Regions from separate parts of the Comamonas sp. NyZ500 genome, predicted to be linked through region 1. Evidence: riboswitches for the same ligand, from Rfam matches in the RefSeq annotation. Region 1 holds a riboswitch; the other holds the start of a gene.
The links. Region 1 has a riboswitch for glycine ahead of gcvT (glycine cleavage system aminomethyltransferase GcvT). Riboswitches for the same ligand answer to the same signal wherever they lie in the genome.
Positions count from the first base shown of each region.

Region 1 (8,407 bases):
TGTCACGTTGATGGAGACCGGCGCCTACGACGCCCACTGGCCCTATGTCCATATGCATCCGGCGCAGACCGTGCAGGCACACCGGGATCTCGGCGGCCAATGGCTGCTGCCCATACACAACGGCACTTTCAACCTCGCCATGCATGCCTGGTGGGACCCCTTTGAGCAGATCCTGAATCTGGGCAGGCAGCACGGCATAGAGATCGCCACACCCATGATGGGCGAGCGCCTGGACCTGGATACCCCCCATGCCGGATCGCCCTGGTGGCGCGCCTGCGCCGAGGCCGACAGCAAGGGACTGGATCTGCGCCCCGCGCAACCCTGAAGGTGCAACCCGCATGGCCGACAATGTCCTCATGGACATTTCGCGCACCTCACACCTTGCCGCCGCCTGCGCCGCGTCTCTGACCGCCTTGCTGCTCGGAGCCTGCTCCCACCTCTTCGATGGCAGCCAGCCCAAGCAACCGCCGACTGCCGGCATCTCGAGCACAGTTTCCGGGCAGCCGGAGCCGACGCCGGCTCCGCCACTGGACACGCAGCACAGGCGGCCACAGAGCATGGAATGGCCTGCCTGGATCAAGGCAGACTGCACACCCCCCGCCCAGCTCGATCGGCAACCGCAGCCACGCCGCCATACCACGCCTTTCATCAGCGCCCACTGGTTTCCGAACGGGCTGGAGACCACGGTGGTCTTCCGCCTGGAAGTCACGGTCCAGGGCGAACTCGGCCGTGTGGCCTACCAGCCCGCCGATACCGATCCCCGCATCGTGAAGTCCATCATGCGCTCGCTCGAACGCTGGAAGTTCAAGCCCGGCATGCGCCAGGGCCAGCCCGTGACGTCCTGCTTCGAGCAGCCCTACCAACTGGTGTTTCCGCGCCAGGAGATCGATGTTCCTCGAACGCCCGCCATGAACACAGAACCGCAGTGAGACCGCAAGCTCAATTCCAGCGATCTGTGCTCGAAAACCCCAGAATCCATCCGATTCGGTGGTGCAAGCCCCTTGCCCACCGCTAGAATCGCCAAGGTCAGGAGAGAGTGCCTGCAGCTTGAAGCTGCCTCGCACCGCCGAAGGCGCAGACCCCCAACCCGGTGTCAAAACGCTCAGGCAAAAGGACTGACAAGCGCTGCAAGGTGTGCAAACCTGCAGCGTCCCTTGCTGGAGAGAGATGCAGGCCGTCATTTCGTATGTGCGCCGGCATCCACCGAAGGAGCAAACTGCCCGATGCAATGCGTGCAGTGAATCTCTCAGGTAAAGCGGACAGCAGGGCAAGCCCGCCACGCATGGCCCAGCCATGCATGGCCACTCATTTTGGTTTGACCACCGGAGCGCTTGCCTGTGACTGCTGCTGACACCTCTTCCGATCTGCGTTCCACACCGCTGTTTGCACTGCACCAGAAACTGGGTGCCCGCATGGTGCCGTTTGCCGGCTACGCCATGCCCGTGCAATACCCTCAAGGCCTGATGGCCGAGCATCTGCACACGCGCAAGGCTGCCGGCCTGTTCGATGTCTCGCACATGGGCCAGTTGCTGTTGCGCGGCCCCGATGCCGCCGCCGCGCTCGAATCGCTGATGCCCGTCGATGTCATGGACCTGGGCCTGCACAAGCAGCGCTACGGCCTGCTGCTCGATGAACAAGGCGGAATTCTCGACGACCTGATGTTCGTCAACCGCGGCGAAGATCTGTTCCTCATCGTCAACGGCGCCTGCAAAGAGGCCGATATCGCTCATATCCAGAGCCGCATCGCCAGCCGCTGCGAGGTCGTCCCATTGCCCGATCGCGCCCTGCTGGCCCTGCAAGGTCCGCAAGCTGCCACAGCCCTCTCGCGCCTGATTCCCGGTGTGACACAACTGGTCTTCATGACCGGCAACCACTTCGACTGGCAAGGCCATGCGCTCTACATCACGCGCAGCGGCTATACGGGCGAGGACGGCTTTGAAATCTCCCTGCCCGGCGAAGCTGCCGAAGCCTTTGCCGAAGCGCTGCTGGCACAGCCCGAGGTGGCCCCCATCGGTCTGGGCGCGCGCAACTCGCTGCGCCTAGAAGCCGGACTTTGCCTGTACGGCAACGACATCGACACCAGCACCACGCCGGTCGAAGCCGCGCTGAACTGGGCCATGCAGAAGGTTCGCCGCACCGGCGGCGAGCGCGAGGGCGGTTTTCCCGGTGCGGCCATCGTGCTGGAGCAATTGCAGAACCCTCAGTCGCTGCGCCGCAAGCGCGTGGGCCTGATCGCGCTGGAACGCATTCCCGTGCGCGAGCCCGCCGTGCTGGAAAACATGGATGGACAGCATATCGGCCACATCACCAGCGGCCTGCTCAGCCCCACGCTCAACCAGCCTGTGGCGCTGGCCTATGTCGAGCCCGACTATGCCGCCATCGATACGGAAATCTTCGCCATGGTGCGCGGCAAGCCCGTGCCCATGAAAGTGGTCGCCACGCCCTTCGTTCCCACCCGCTACTACCGCGGCTAGGTCTGCCGCCGCGCATGAGACGGGCCAGTTTGCCAAACAGCGGCCAGAACACCGCTAAAGTGCGAGCTGGACCTTTCTCAAACAACACCCGATTCCCCTGAATCCCCCATCTGGAGCCTTCCATGAGCATCAAGTATTCCAAAGAACACGAATGGATCAACGCCGCTGACACCAATGCCGCCATCGTCGGCATCACCGTACACGCACAGGATGCACTGGGCGATGTGGTGTTTGTGGACCTGCCTGCCGTGGGCTCCACCTTCAAGGCCGGCGATGTGGCTGGCGTGGTCGAGTCCGTCAAGGCCGCTGCCGATGTCTACATGCCCGTGACCGGCGAGATCGTCGAAGTCAACGAAGCCCTGCGCGACGACCCGTCGCTCGCCAACAGCGCCCCCCTGGCCGCTGGCTGGTTCTTCAAGGTCAAGATGAGCAATGTGGGCGAGCTCGAAGGCCTGATGGAAGAGACTGCCTACAACGACTTCGCCAAGGACAACTAAGCGTATCAACGGCCCTCGCATTGCGAAGGCCGTTTTTGCATGCAGCCATGAGCACCATTCTGTATTTCGACGATCCGGACGTCGGTCTCGCCCGCGAGACCAGCCACCCGACCTTTGCGCGCATCGCAGCCCAGGACTTCTATTACGACGGCGGTGACGACTTCAGCCCCTTCGGCAGCGATGATGGCAGCGACACACTGGCCGCTCTTCAAGAGTGGTACCAGGAGCAAACAGGCGGCAACGCCAAGGCCCTGCGCTTTTTGCAGCAGCAACTGAGCGACTGGGATCTGCCCGTGCCCGAGGGCATGCTGACTCATGACGATGCGGCCAAGGCCCAGTGGCTGGCCAGCGATGACATGAACCAGATCTATCTGCGCTCGGTCTGTCGCGCCCACGTGGCCACCGCCTTTGGTCAGCTCAAGATCACAGGCAGCATCGATGCCGATCTGCAACAGCAAGCCCTGCTTGCCCTGGCCTGCCAGCAATGGCTGAACACCGTGGCACGCAGCAAATATCCCGATTGGGAATATGCCGACCAGGAAAGCGAACGCCTGGCTCTGATGAACACCGCGCTGGAACAAGCCAGCGCTGCTTGAAGCACCGGCCGCATGCCTTCAGGCATACGGCATTCACGCATGCCTGGCATGCAAACCGTCAGTCACAGTATTTGAGAATAGGTCCCTCCCATGCTGATGTCGCCTCCCGCCCCCGTCGCTTCCCTGCAAGCGCTGGAAAACAGTCACGAATTCATCCCCCGTCATATAGGCCCGGATGCCGATGAGCAGCAACAAATGCTGGCCGCCATCGGCAAGCCCTCGCTGGACGCCTTGATTCGCGATGTGATGCCCGACTCCATCGCACGCGCCAGGCCCATGGATCTTCCGGCGCCGATTACCGAAGCCGCGGCGCTGGCCGAACTCAAGGCCATCGCCAGCAAGAATCAGGTGCTGAAGAGCTTTATCGGCCAGGGCTACTACGGCACGCACACGCCGGGCGTCATCCTGCGCAACATCTTCGAGAATCCAGCCTGGTATACGGCCTATACCCCCTACCAGGCAGAAATCTCACAAGGCCGCATGGAGGCGCTGGTCAACTTCCAGACCATGGTGACCGACCTGACCGGTATGCCTATCGCCAATGCCTCGATGCTGGACGAAGCCACGGCCGCCGCCGAGGCCATGACGCTGGCCAGGCGCTCTGTCAAATCCAGAAGCCATCGCATCGTGCTCGCCGGCGATCTGCACCCACAGACGATTGAAGTCATCGAGACCCGTGCCCGGCCGATCGGCATCGAAGTGGTGATCGCCAACAGCCAGCAAGAGTGGGAGGCCGCGCTGGCAGGAGATCTGTTTGCTGCCGTCATCCAGTACCCCGCGTCCAGCGGCTGGATCGTGGACTGGAAGGCCGATGTGCAAGCCATTCACGCCAAGCAGGCCGCCGCCATCGTGGCCACCGACCTGCTGGCTCTGACCCTGCTGACACCGCCCGGCGAATGGGATGCCGATATTGTCGTGGGCAACAGCCAGCGCTTCGGCATGCCCATGGGCGCAGGCGGCCCGCACGCAGCCTTCATGGCCTGCCGCGACGAATACAAGCGCAGCCTGCCCGGCCGTCTGGTGGGTGTCAGCGTCGATGCGCATGGCAAGCCCGCCTACCGCCTCGCGCTGCAGACGCGCGAACAACATATCCGCCGCGAGAAAGCGACATCCAATATCTGTACGGCCCAGGTCCTGCCGGCAGTGATTGCCAGCATGTATGCCGTCTACCACGGCCCCCAGGGGTTGAGGCGCATTGCCCAGCGTGTGGCACGCTTCACAGCGATTCTGAGCCGTGGCCTGGCCCAGTTGGGCTTCAGCGCCCATCACCACGACACAGCCTTCGACACCGTGAGCCTGCACACCCGGGAGGCCACCGACGCCCTGGCGGCTCGCGCCGTCTCCCGAGGCGTCAACCTGCGCAAAGCCTGGGATGAATATCTCTGCATCAGCCTGGACGAAACCACGACCCGGGCCGATGTCGAGCTGCTCTGGAGCATCTTTGCCCAGGAGGGCCAGGCCCTGCCCACCATCGAAGCCATGGACGAAGGCCCGACCTCGCTGATCCCCGAATCCCTGCAGCGCAGCACGGCCTATCTGACCCACCCGGTCTTCAACACCCACCACTCCGAAACCGCCATGCTGCGCTATATACGCAGCCTCAGCGACAAGGACCTGGCGCTGGACCGCAGCATGATCCCGCTGGGCAGTTGCACCATGAAGCTCAATGCCACCAGCGAGATGATTCCCATCACCTGGCCAGAGTTCGCCGACATCCACCCGTTTGCGCCCGCCAACCAGCTGCAAGGCTATGCCGAGCTGGACCGGCAACTGCGCGACTGGCTGTGCCAGGCCACGGGCTACGCGGGCATCAGCCTGCAGCCCAATGCAGGCAGCCAGGGCGAATACGCAGGTCTGCTGGCCATCAAGGCCTTCCATGAATCACGCGGCGAGGCACACCGCAATATCTGCCTGATTCCCAGCAGCGCCCACGGCACCAACCCGGCCAGCGCGCAAATGGTGGGCCTGCAGGTCGTGGTCACCAAGTGTGATGACAACGGCAACGTGGACATGGCGGATCTGAAGCTGGCCTGCGAGAAGCACAGCGCCAATCTGGCCTGCATCATGATCACCTACCCCAGCACGCACGGCGTGTTCGAGACCGAGGTCAAGGAGCTGTGCCAGCTGGTGCACAGCCATGGCGGCCGCGTCTATGTGGACGGCGCCAATATGAACGCCCTGGTAGGTCTTGCCGCACCCGGCGAGTTCGGCGGCGATGTCAGCCACCTGAACTTGCACAAGACCTTCTGCATTCCTCACGGCGGCGGCGGCCCCGGCGTCGGCCCCGTGTGCGTGGTCGAGGATCTGGTGCCCTTTCTGCCGGGGCATGCCACCGCAGGCGACGCCCGCCGGGTGGGAGCTGTCAGCGCAGCCCCTCTAGGCAATGCAGCCGTGCTGCCTATCAGCTGGATGTATATCCGCATGATGGGCGAGCCGGGCCTGAAGCTGGCGACCGAGACCGCCATCCTCAACGCCAACTACATCAGCGCGCGGCTCAAGGAGCACTTCCCCACGCTGTATGCGGGCGAGTATGGTCACGTGGCCCATGAGTGCATCGTGGATCTGCGCCACTTCAAGGACAGCTGCGGCGTGATGGCCGAGGACGTGGCCAAGCGCCTGATCGACTACGGCTTCCACGCACCGACGCTGTCCTTTCCCGTGCCCAACACGCTGATGGTGGAGCCGACCGAGAGTGAAAGCCTGTCTGAGCTGGACCGCTTCATCGAAGCCATGATCGCCATCCGTGCCGAGATTGCCGAAGTGGAGGCCGGCAGACTGTCCAGGGATGACAACCCGCTCAAGAACGCGCCCCATACGGCAGAGGCCTTGCTGGCCGCAGACTGGCAACATGGCTACAGCCGCGAAACCGCCGCCTATCCCGTGCCTGCCCTGCGCCGCGCCAAGTATTGGAGCCCCGTGGGCCGCGTGGACAACGTCTATGGTGACCGCAATCTGTTTTGCAGCTGCGTGCCCATGGACGCTTACGAAGACTGATAGCCAGGGTCTCCCCCAAGCCAGTGCGCTCCGCCGCACTGGCTTTTTTATGCTCAATCAATGTCGAACACCAGCCCGCCCGTTACTGTTCGCCGGCAGTGAATGCATTCACGACATCAATGCAATCGGCGTTGCTGCCGCCAAACCGAGCATCGAGTTGCCTGAATACCGGTTGACTGCCCGCCTTTTTCAAGGGCAGGTGCAGGGACCGGCTTACACTGCCGAGGTCTTCTGCCTGTCTCATGAGCTCCTCTGAACCCACTCCCCCTCCCTTGCTGCCTGTCATTGATGGCGGCCTGCCTCTGCATGCCCTGCTGGCCCCCGGTGCTGCGCCGCTGGGCCTGAGCGCCAACACCCAGCCATTGGTGCCGGAGGATGAAGACCCGCTGCAGGCCCTGGTGGCGGAGTTGCGCAACTACCAGCACGAGCTGGAGCTGCAAAACGAGGTACTCAATTACAGCCAGGCCGTAGCCGAGAGCGCATCGGAACGGTTTGAAACGCTGTTTGCAAGCATTCCGCTGCCGCTGCTGGTGGTTGATGAATACGATATGGTGGTCCAGGCCAATGCCATGGCTCACCGCGCATTTCAGCCCACCGAAAAAGACCGGCTGCTGATCAACTTCAAGCCCTTTGTGCATGTCAACGACGCAGAGCGCGTGACCACGGCCTTCGAGCAGGCCAAGGCGATGGGACGCGCCGAGGTGCACGAGGTCCTGTTCCAGATCACCGAAGAATTCGAGCTCTGCGGCGACCTGCATGTGGCCGGCGTGGTCGTGCCCCAGCAAAACGGTCCGGCCACCTGGCAGTATTTGTGTGCCGTTGTCAACCAGGGCCCGCTGCTTGCCGAGCGCAAGGCGCTGCAAGAGCGCAACCAGCAGCTTTATGCCAGCGAGAGACGGCTGGAGTCGGTCATCAACTCCGCGCTGGACGCCATCATCTGCGTCGATCAGCATCAGCGCATCACTGTCTTCAACCCCACGGCGGCAGCCCTGTTTCTGTGCTCGCCTCAGGATGCCCTGGGCAGCCCGCTGGAGCGCTTTTTACCCGATGCCGCTCGGGCACTGGCTTTTTCCTCGCTGACCACACAGGCCGTGCTGGGCGAGATGACGGGGCTGACTCTGTCGGGGCGTGAGATTCCCATGGAAATCAGCGTCTCCTTCGAACACCACAGCAGCGGCGACACCACCACCATCTTTGCGCGCGACCTGACCAGCCGCAATCGCGCCGAAGCCCAGCGCAATGCGCTGGAAACCCAGCTGCGCGAATCCCACAAGATGCAGGCCGTAGGCACCATGGCCGGCGGGATTGCCCACGACTTCAACAACATCGTGGGCGCAATCCTGGGTAATGTGGAGCTGGCCAAGGCCGATAGCTGCGGCAACCCGGCTGCCATGGAAAGCCTACGCGAGATCGAAAAAGCCGGTCGCCGCGCCCGCGATCTGGTGCGCCAGATTCTGACCTTCAGCCGCAATGACCTGCCCGAACGCCGTCCGGTTCAGGTGCAGGAAGTCATGTCCGACACGGCTCGCCTGCTGCGCGTGACTCTGCCTCCCTCCATAGAGCTGCAGGTGCAGGAGTCCAACGATCTGCCGCCGCTGCTGGCCGACCCCACTCAGGTGGAACAGGCGCTGTTCAATCTCTGCAACAACGCCATGCAGGCCATTGGCAGTCAGCGCGGCATCATCCAGATGCGTGCCATGCGCATTGCTCCCGACAGCTACCAATGCGAACGCCTGGGTCTGGCCGTGGCCGAATACCTGGTCTTTATGGTGCAGGACTCTGGCCCAGGCATGGACGTCGCGACTCAGCGACGCATCTTCGAGCCTTTTTTCACCACCAAACCGGT
Region 1 covers NZ_JAEIJE010000001.1:575,994-584,400, reverse strand. The annotation lists gene JAO85_RS02590 (MBL fold metallo-hydrolase) at 1-325, shown strand, start outside; gene JAO85_RS02585 (energy transducer TonB) at 339-929, shown strand; glycine riboswitch at 1,018-1,128, shown strand; glycine riboswitch at 1,148-1,273, shown strand; gene gcvT (glycine cleavage system aminomethyltransferase GcvT) at 1,338-2,474, shown strand; gene gcvH (glycine cleavage system protein GcvH) at 2,597-2,971, shown strand; gene JAO85_RS02570 (MolR family transcriptional regulator) at 3,019-3,567, shown strand; gene gcvP (aminomethyl-transferring glycine dehydrogenase) at 3,658-6,561, shown strand; gene JAO85_RS02560 (PAS domain-containing sensor histidine kinase) at 6,804-8,407, shown strand, end outside.

Region 2 (8,407 bases), on a different contig from region 1:
GTGTTCGGGGAGCGGTTCTTACTGGTTCCAGCTCAGGGAGAACTCGTCGTCGTCCTCATCCACATGGCCGGACAGCGTGACCAGATTGATCTGGATCTGCTGCAGCTCGTAGGGGCGACCGGTCTGCTCTTCAATGCTGGCGCGACGTATGACCAGGCGGCCGGGGGCGTCGATTTTCACGAGACCGGGCGAGTAGACGGCCTGGGCGTGGGTGTTGTCGGCGAGGATGGCATCCACCACGGGACGCGATTCCTCGTTGTCCTGAAAGGCGATGAACACCTTGGAGACGGGGGTGCTGGCAGATGTGCTCATGGCGCTGCTCCTCAGATGTCCAGACCGGCCTTGCGGGCACGGGCATCCAGGCTTTGGCGGACTTCGCTGAGCACGGCTGCGCCACGCGCACCCAGGGCCAGTTCGGCCACGGCGGCCAGTGCCACGCAGGCATGGTCGGCATAGCTCAGATACCAGTGCGACAGCTGGCTGCGGTTGTCTGCGGATTCGGTTGCAGCTACCTTGACCACGGCATCGATCCAGCGTGCGGTCTCGGTGTGCCACTCGGGCATGAAGGCCGTGAGCATGGCCACGGCCGTGCCGCCCTGCACCGTGACATGCTCGTCCACGAAGTGGTTGTAGATCAGGGGATAGAGCAGTCCGTCGAGCACCATGTTCTGGGCCACGAACAGCTCCATGGGGTCCTGCACCACAAGCAGGTCTTCCACCAGATGGCGCAGCGGCTGCCAGGCCGGGTGCTGCATCCAGTCGTTCTTGCCGGCTTCGAGCACGCCGGGCTCGTCCATGACCAGGCCCAGGCGCGTGAGGTACTGGGCCACGCCCAGATGGTCCATGGCATGCATCATGGCCGGAGCCGTGAAGGGCGTACCGTAGCCACGTGAGCAGATCTGGCTGTTGTTCATATTGCCGCCCCAGGCCACATGACGCAGCGGCATCAATACATCGCAGGCCTTGGCGCGCAGGGCATCGGACATCTTGCCGGCCAGGTTGCGCGACTCCACAAACTGGTAGTTGGCTTCCACGGCCTCCTGCTGCTTGGCACGGGTCATGGTCCAGGTGGCGTAGTAGTACTGACGTGGATCGCGCAGCGCGTTCCAGTCGGCCATGCGGATCGCCGTGCGGCCGGTGTCGAACAGCTCGAACTCAGGCTCCCACAGCGGCCGGTAATGGAAATGATGTGTGGGCTGCACGCCCAGCGTGGCCTCCAGATAGCGCGACGCGGGCTTGTCTCCCGTGTAAGCTGCCACGCGGGCAAAGGTATGGCGCAGCGGCTGTATCTCGCGCGCCGAAAGCTCGATGTTCATGGGCTTGTCTCCTGTGTTGTCGTGGGATGCGTGAGTGATGGTCAGAGCAGCCTGGCTTTCTGGACCTGGCAGAAGGCCTCGAAGTCGGCCTCTGTCATGGCCAGCTCCACCGTGAGTTCGGGCCAGCCCACGGAGAACTCAAAGTCCACAAAACCGTTGGCACGCTTTTGCAGCACGCGCACCGAGCGGCGCGTGAGATCGCAGGCGGGAAGATCGAGAGTGCTTGTTTCCATGAGGGGCTCCTGGCGGGTCTGTGGCTTTTGCAATTGCACAGCCCGTGCCAGTTCATGGAAATATCGATAAATCAAGGGTTACTCCCTAAATTTATGCGTGTTTGAGCAAGCTGGGGAGCAGTGATTCCAGGGCAAACCCTAGGACGGCATCCACAGTGCTTCAGTTCCTACTGCGCTGCAGCATGACCAAATGATCAAGCACCCCAAGCAAAGGTGCGCAATTCATCAATTACGCCAGCAGTTCAAGGCCGGGGATGCGGGTCAATCCCGTAGCCAGAATTCGATGTTTTATCGATAGTTTTCTCATGCCCCACACTCCTCCCGCCTTACCCTCCGATGCCGATTTGCGCAGCCAGGTCCGCTTCTCCACCGAAGACGGACTGATCTGGCTCTCGGGCCAGCGCATGTTGCTGCTGCATCTGGCCTCTCTTCACGCCCTGCGCCGCGAAATGATGAACACCATGGGCCCCGATCACACGCGGCGCCTGCTGCTGCGTGCCGGCTATGCCGCAGGTGAGCGCGATGCGTTGCTGGCACGCCAGATAAGGCCCACAGCCAGCCTGTTCGAGATGTTTGCCGTAGGTCCCCAGCTGCACCGGCTGGAGGGTGCGGTGCGCGCCACGCCGGAAATCTTTGAGGCCGATGAGCAGGCGGGCCACTTTCAATGCGTGGTGCGCTGGGAACACAGCTGGGAAGCGGAAATCCATTTGCGCGAATGGGGCCCCCAGGACCAGCCCTCGTGCTGGATGCTGCTGGGTTATGCCTCGGGTTACTCCAGCGCGTTCTTCCGTCGCCCGGTGTTTTTCAAGGAAATGCAGTGCTCCACCTGTGGCCACGCACACTGCCTGATAGAGGGCCGGTTTCAACATGAGTGGCCCGATGGCGAACAGATCGCACGCGACTACGACCCCGACTCCATGCTGGTACGCCTGGATGAGCTGCAGTCTCAGGTCGAGGCCTTGCGCACCGGCCTGGCCCCTTGCGACAGCCAGGGCCCGTTGCTGGGCCATTCACGTGCCTTTCAGGCCGCGCTGGAGTTGCTGTCCAAGGCAGCTCCCACCCAGGTTACGGTGTTGCTCACGGGCGAGACCGGCGTGGGCAAGGAACGCTTTGCGCGCGCCCTTCATGCCATGAGCCCGCGTGCCGACAAACCCTTTGTGGCAGTGAACTGCGCGGCCCTGCCCGCCGACCTGATAGAGAGCGAGCTGTTCGGCGCCGAAAAAGGCGCCTTCACCGGCGCCACAGCCACGCGCATAGGGCGCTTTGAACGCGCCCATGGCGGCACACTGATGCTGGACGAGCTGGGCGAGCTACCCCTGGCCGCCCAGGCCAAGCTGCTGCGCGTGCTGCAAAGCGGCGAGGTGGAACGCCTGGGCGGCCACCGCAGCACCCAGGTCGATGTACGCGTGATCGCCGCCACCAATGTGGACCTGGAGAAAGCCGTGGAACAGGGGCGCTTTCGGCGCGACCTGCTCTACCGCCTCAACGTCTACCCCATACGCATCCCTGCGCTGCGCGAGCGCGTGGACGATATCGAGCTGCTAGCCATGCATTTGCTGCAGAAATACTCGGCCTTGCACGGCAAGCCGGCCCCGGGCTTCAGTGACCGGGCGCTGACCGCGCTGCGCGGCCACAGCTGGCCCGGCAATGTGCGCGAGCTGGAGAACCTGGTGGAACGCGGCCTCATCCTCACGCCGACCGGCGAACCCATCGATGTGGCTTGCCTGTTCCCCCAATGGAGCGATAACGGCCAAAGTACCATAGACGACCAAGGCCATCTGGCCCAGGCCTGCGGCACAGATGGCGATCTGCATACGGCCAGTGTCTACGACAGCATGCAGCACCAGGGGCTTTCGCTGGACGCCCTGGAAGACGGGCTGCTGCAAGAAGCCGTGCGCCGCGCCAGCGGCAATCTGGCCGCAGCGGCCCGCGCCCTGGGCATGACCCGCCCCCAACTCAGCTACCGGCTCTCACGCATCCGCGAACGCACAACAGGTACCGAGGAGTAAACGCTTGGCCAAGAAATCCTTTATGCAATGCCTGGCCCTGCCCGAGGTTGAATCCAGCGGCGGCGAGGCATCGCGCACCCTGACCGAGCAAACCTATGCCCGGCTGCGCACCGACATTGTCGAAGGCCGCCTGCTGCCTGGCAGCAAGCTGCGCATAGAGCATCTGCGCCAGGCTTACGAGGTCGGTGCAGGCACCTTGCGGGAGGCGTTGACGCGCCTGGTCAGTGATGCCCTGGTCACAACCGAAGGCCAGCGCGGCTTTCGCGTCTCCACCATCGCCATGGACGACCTGCAGGACATCACCCGCCTGCGGGTACATATCGAAACCCATGCACTGCGTGAATCCATACGCCATGGCGACGCGGCCTGGCGGTCCCAGTTGCAGGCCAGCTATGACGAGCTCTCGGCAGCCGAGCAACCGCTGTCCAGCGACAACCGCCGCCAGTGGGAGGCCTTGAACCTGCGCTTTCACGAGACCCTGCTCTCCGGCTATGCATCCCCTTGGACATTGAAGGTGCTACGCCTGCTGGCGCGCCATAGCGAGCGCTACCGCTGCTACGCCATGGAGCAGCCCGCGCTCACCCGCGATGTGCATGCCGAGCACCAGGAGATCTTCGAGCTCGCCATGGCTGGCCACGAGGCCCGCGCGGCCCTGGCCCTGGAAGCCCATATTTGCACCACCCCCCATCTGCTGCTGCAGGCCATGCGGGAAGGCAAACTGGTGTTGCCTGGCATCCGGCCGGAAGGGGAGGTATGAACTGCAGCACAGTTTTATCATTTTGATATCCGTCTGTGCTGGATAGGAAAGTGCCAGAGGATAGACAGGGTATGTCTACCTGTCTAAGAGCAGTCCATCACTCGATTGCCGTTGCCATTCAGGCCACTGACCACGAATAACTCCGTAGGCCAGCATTCGTCAGAGGCTTGCATGAATCAAGCCGACTTCCGCTTTTGGCCGGGACGCGACCGTCTCAGAACGAATACGAAAGGACTTTCCTAGTTCTGCGCTGATGCCCAATGATCAGCATGGATGCTCGAAAGTCCCATCGGATTCAACTGGAGAATGCCATGACTGAGCTGACCGATGGGCCCATCGTGCGAGTGGGCGTCGATCTTTCCAGGCGGTTCTACCAAGTGCAAGCGGTGGATCAGTGGGGCCACCTGGTACTTGCTAAATCCCTATCTCCCGAGCGCTTTTATGCATGGTGCGCCATTAAGCGCGTCGGCCATACCAATCAGCTTAATGAGCGCATCTTGATCTGAGCTGTTGAACCTGATTTGGTCCTTGTACCACCCAAAAAAGGGCTCGCCCTTCCATTCGATAAGATGGAATCACTTTGCTTCACCCTCAAGCTTCATGTCGATGTAGTCCATTGACCAGGCAAGTTCGGCGTCAGATAAGAGCAATGCATCAACATCTTCCTTGGTGACTGGGGCATCGGTGGCATCCAACCAATTGCTAGTTCTAACCAAGTGCAAGTCGTAAGCCATGACGGAATGCTCTCTAGAGCTGCTGTGTCGTGGATTGACGGTTAGGTTGTACTTTGGGCTACCGACAAGGTCGGCTGGCTAAAAAATCGCCCAGGCTCACTGCACGCAGCGAAGACACTACCCCGTTCAAGTACTTCACCGTGTCTTCAGCAAAGGCATCAATGCAGAGGTAATTGCTTGCGCCTGCTCCGAGGTCAGTGGGTCGTACGAGACAACAATATAGGCGCCCTCCTCAAGTACATCCGCACGGGCGACGTGGTCGCTGAGTATGCCCACCACCTGCTCTGGCGTAAGTCCGAAGTAGTTGCTGCACTGTTCTCTGGCCCAGTAGTTCACTTGCCTGATGTGAAGGCACTCTTGTCTACGTGGACCGGATTGAGCCCGGACTTGCATACGCTCTTCATCACTTGATCTCCAGAATTCGTCTTCCTCTTCAGCCAGCACATCCATGTCCTCCACCGCAGCGAAGAACGCACCAAAGCTGCGTATGTAGAGGGGGATCACCTGATCGAAAACATACTTCAGGTCGGCTCCATTTTTCGCGGAATTGAATTCGACAGTCATGTAGTCTTCAAGGCATGGAAGCGCCTCTGAATTTCGCCGATACCTCCGGCTTAAAAGTCCAATTTCAAGGCCACTGACCTCCTCGTGAAGTCGATAGCTCACTTCATGGATAGGCCAATCGGGCCGGTCTTCAAATGTGATGACATCCACATTCGCCAGCCCCCAAGGTGCAGGAAGCAAAGACAAACTCTGGCATAGCTTTGCGTAGATTTCAGCAGGACTTTCGTCAAAATCGAATACTCTGCAAACCCTGACAACGTTGGACGTATTTTTCATTTTCTCCGCTGCCGGACATTCATTCCGCTCGGACAGACCGAGTGGACTCCGAAATTCAATCTACGCTTTTCTGCCGCGCTTTTTTGCTCTGGCATCTGCAGGCAAGTACCGCTCGGCATACACACCATTTGGGTTCAGCACGGTCGCGGAACGATTCATGCGATGCCTTCTCCGAATTCGGATCGCTGAATCGGAAGGGGCGGAACGAAAACCTGCACTCTCAGGACGCCTCGAATGAGCCAATGCACGTTCCAGCCCAGATTACCACTGGGGGGCGTTGTTGCACAAATTGCCGGCTAAGGTGAGGTCCTGCGGCGCGGCGAGGATGCGCGTGGTGACGAAGCCGCGAACGACGACTGCGTTCTGCACGCGCGCCATGACCATGTTGATGCCGCCGGTGCCGAGGCAGCGCCCCGTGGCGGGGTCATTGCCGGGGTCGGCCGCTCCGCTTTCAGGGACCAGAAGAATCTGTAGGCGTCTTCGCCATCAAGCCAGATGCGTTCAATCGGGAAGCATGGCGTTTCTTCCGGTGGAAGCCGGTCCGGCGGCGGAGCCTGCGCCGGCTGCAACCGCACATCGGTCGCTGTCTCCTGCTTCTCGCGCAGTATCCGCTCACGCTCTTGCTGGCGCAGCAGCTCCTGCGCGGCGTTCTCCTGTTCGGCACTGTTTTTCGTTTGTGCGGACGCCGGCACCATCAGCGCCAGCAGGCCGAACAAGGCCCAACGCGCCTGTCGAAGCCAATCTCCCATCCCATCTCCTTTTGCAAGCGTGTGGAGACACGCTGCGGCCCTGCACGAACGCCGGGGTTCGCCGTGACCGTTTGATCTGAAGTGGATAAGGATAGGAACGGACTCGATCGAACGGCATAAGAAGATTCTTAAAAATGGCCGTGGGGATGCGCCGGTCAGCACAGTGCTGGCCAAACGAAGCGCAATGGTCTTCGTTCTGACGAGCTTTGCGCTTTTTGGCCTTTGATGTCGTGCGTATGAGTTTTTCACGGCGGGCGGCTTCACAGACGAAGACGCGGGCTTGTGCGAGCCATGGCGGGTTCAGACCGGCCTTCCGCTCCCCCAGCCGGCAGCCGCAGAACCACACCAATACAGGTATTAACCCGAATAGAGTCGCTGAAACTGGCTAAAATCGCGCCCATCCCGCGGGAGAGCGGAGCCTTTCAAGGGTTCCCGCCGAAGGCGCAAACTCCCATAATCGCTCAGGCAATAAGTACCGCAGGTGGGTCTGACAGGACCCGGATATCGCCAACTGGAGAGCAGCCCGCAACCACAAGTCTGCAGGGCTCACCGAAGGGGCAAGCATGTCCACCGCGAAGGTGCTCATGCGCAACTCTCAGGTAAAAGGACAGCGGGAGAGGCAAGCCGGACACTCCCGCCGATGTGAGTGGCTGGTCTATTTTCAAGTGCCTTCATGCTTCCTTCCGTCTCTTTGCTGGACTCGTTCCAGGCCTCCAACTTCACCGTCATGCTGGTCATCTATCTGGTGGCCATTACCGCCGAAGCCATGTCCGGCGCACTCGCCGCAGGCAGGCGCAATATGGATATCTTCGGCGTCGTCGTCATCGCCTTTGTCACAGCCCTGGGAGGCGGCACCATCCGCGACATGGTGCTGGGCCACTACCCCATCGGCTGGACCCAGCACCCTGAATATGTGTATCTGGTCATCAGCTTCGGTCTGCTGACCACCGTGATTGCACGCCATATGCACAGGCTCAAGCAGGTGTTTCTGCTGCTGGACGCCATGGGCCTGATCGCCTTTTCGCTGATCGGCTGCAATACCGCGCTGGAGTTGGGCTACCCCACCATCGTCATCATCATGGCCGGCATGATTACCGGCATCAGCGGCGGCATCTTGCGCGATGTGCTCTGCAACCAGGTCCCCGTGGTGTTCCGCCGCGAGCTGTATGCCAGCGTGTCGCTGTCGGTATGCCTGATGTTCCTGGGCCTGCGCTATCTGGATGTCAGCCCCAATATCAGCACCATCGTGTGTTTTGCCGGCGGCCTGGCCTTCCGTCTGGCCGCCATTCGTTTCAAATGGCGTCTGCCGGTTTTTTCGTACCAGCAGCGCTGGGAGTGATCGAGACTCCCCTGTGGCGCTGCGCGCCTCCCCCTCTCTTGCTAAGCAGGAGGGGGACGCAGCCATCGCTGCGGGGCGGCCCTTGCTTGGCTGCTCTGAACTAGACTGCGCCATGCATTACCCATGTAGTTTCACTTTCCATGTCTGAACCGATCACATGGATGCCGGATGGCACCCCCTATAGTTCCAGATTCGGCGATCGCTATCACAGCGAGTTCGGCGGCCTCGACCAGGCCCGCCAGGTTTTTCTCGGTGGCTGCGATCTGCCAGTTGCCTGGGCCGATGCAGCGCAGTGGCGCATTCTGGAAACCGGCTTTGGCTTCGGCCTGAATTTCCTGGTCACCTGGGCGGCATGGAAGGCCGATCCCAGACGCCCGCGCATTCTGCATTTTGTCTCGGTGGAGGCCTACCCTGTCTCGCGCGAGGATCT
Region 2 covers NZ_JAEIJE010000023.1:13,492-21,898, reverse strand. The annotation lists gene JAO85_RS22555 (MmoB/DmpM family protein) at 19-312, opposite strand; gene JAO85_RS22550 (aromatic/alkene monooxygenase hydroxylase subunit beta) at 324-1,316, opposite strand; gene JAO85_RS22545 (phenol hydroxylase subunit) at 1,358-1,549, opposite strand; gene JAO85_RS22540 (sigma-54-dependent Fis family transcriptional regulator) at 1,855-3,558, shown strand; gene JAO85_RS22535 (GntR family transcriptional regulator) at 3,563-4,315, shown strand; gene JAO85_RS22530 (hypothetical protein) at 4,627-4,821, shown strand; gene JAO85_RS22525 (hypothetical protein) at 4,891-5,049, opposite strand; gene JAO85_RS22520 (hypothetical protein) at 5,185-5,889, opposite strand; gene JAO85_RS25830 (hypothetical protein) at 6,151-6,273, opposite strand; glycine riboswitch at 7,034-7,126, shown strand; glycine riboswitch at 7,140-7,259, shown strand; gene JAO85_RS22510 (trimeric intracellular cation channel family protein) at 7,312-7,977, shown strand; gene mnmC (FAD-dependent 5-carboxymethylaminomethyl-2-thiouridine(34) oxidoreductase MnmC) at 8,139-8,407, shown strand, end outside.
Region 2: linked by a shared signal. The riboswitch ahead of JAO85_RS22510 (trimeric intracellular cation channel family protein) and the one ahead of gcvT (glycine cleavage system aminomethyltransferase GcvT) in region 1 are both predicted to bind glycine.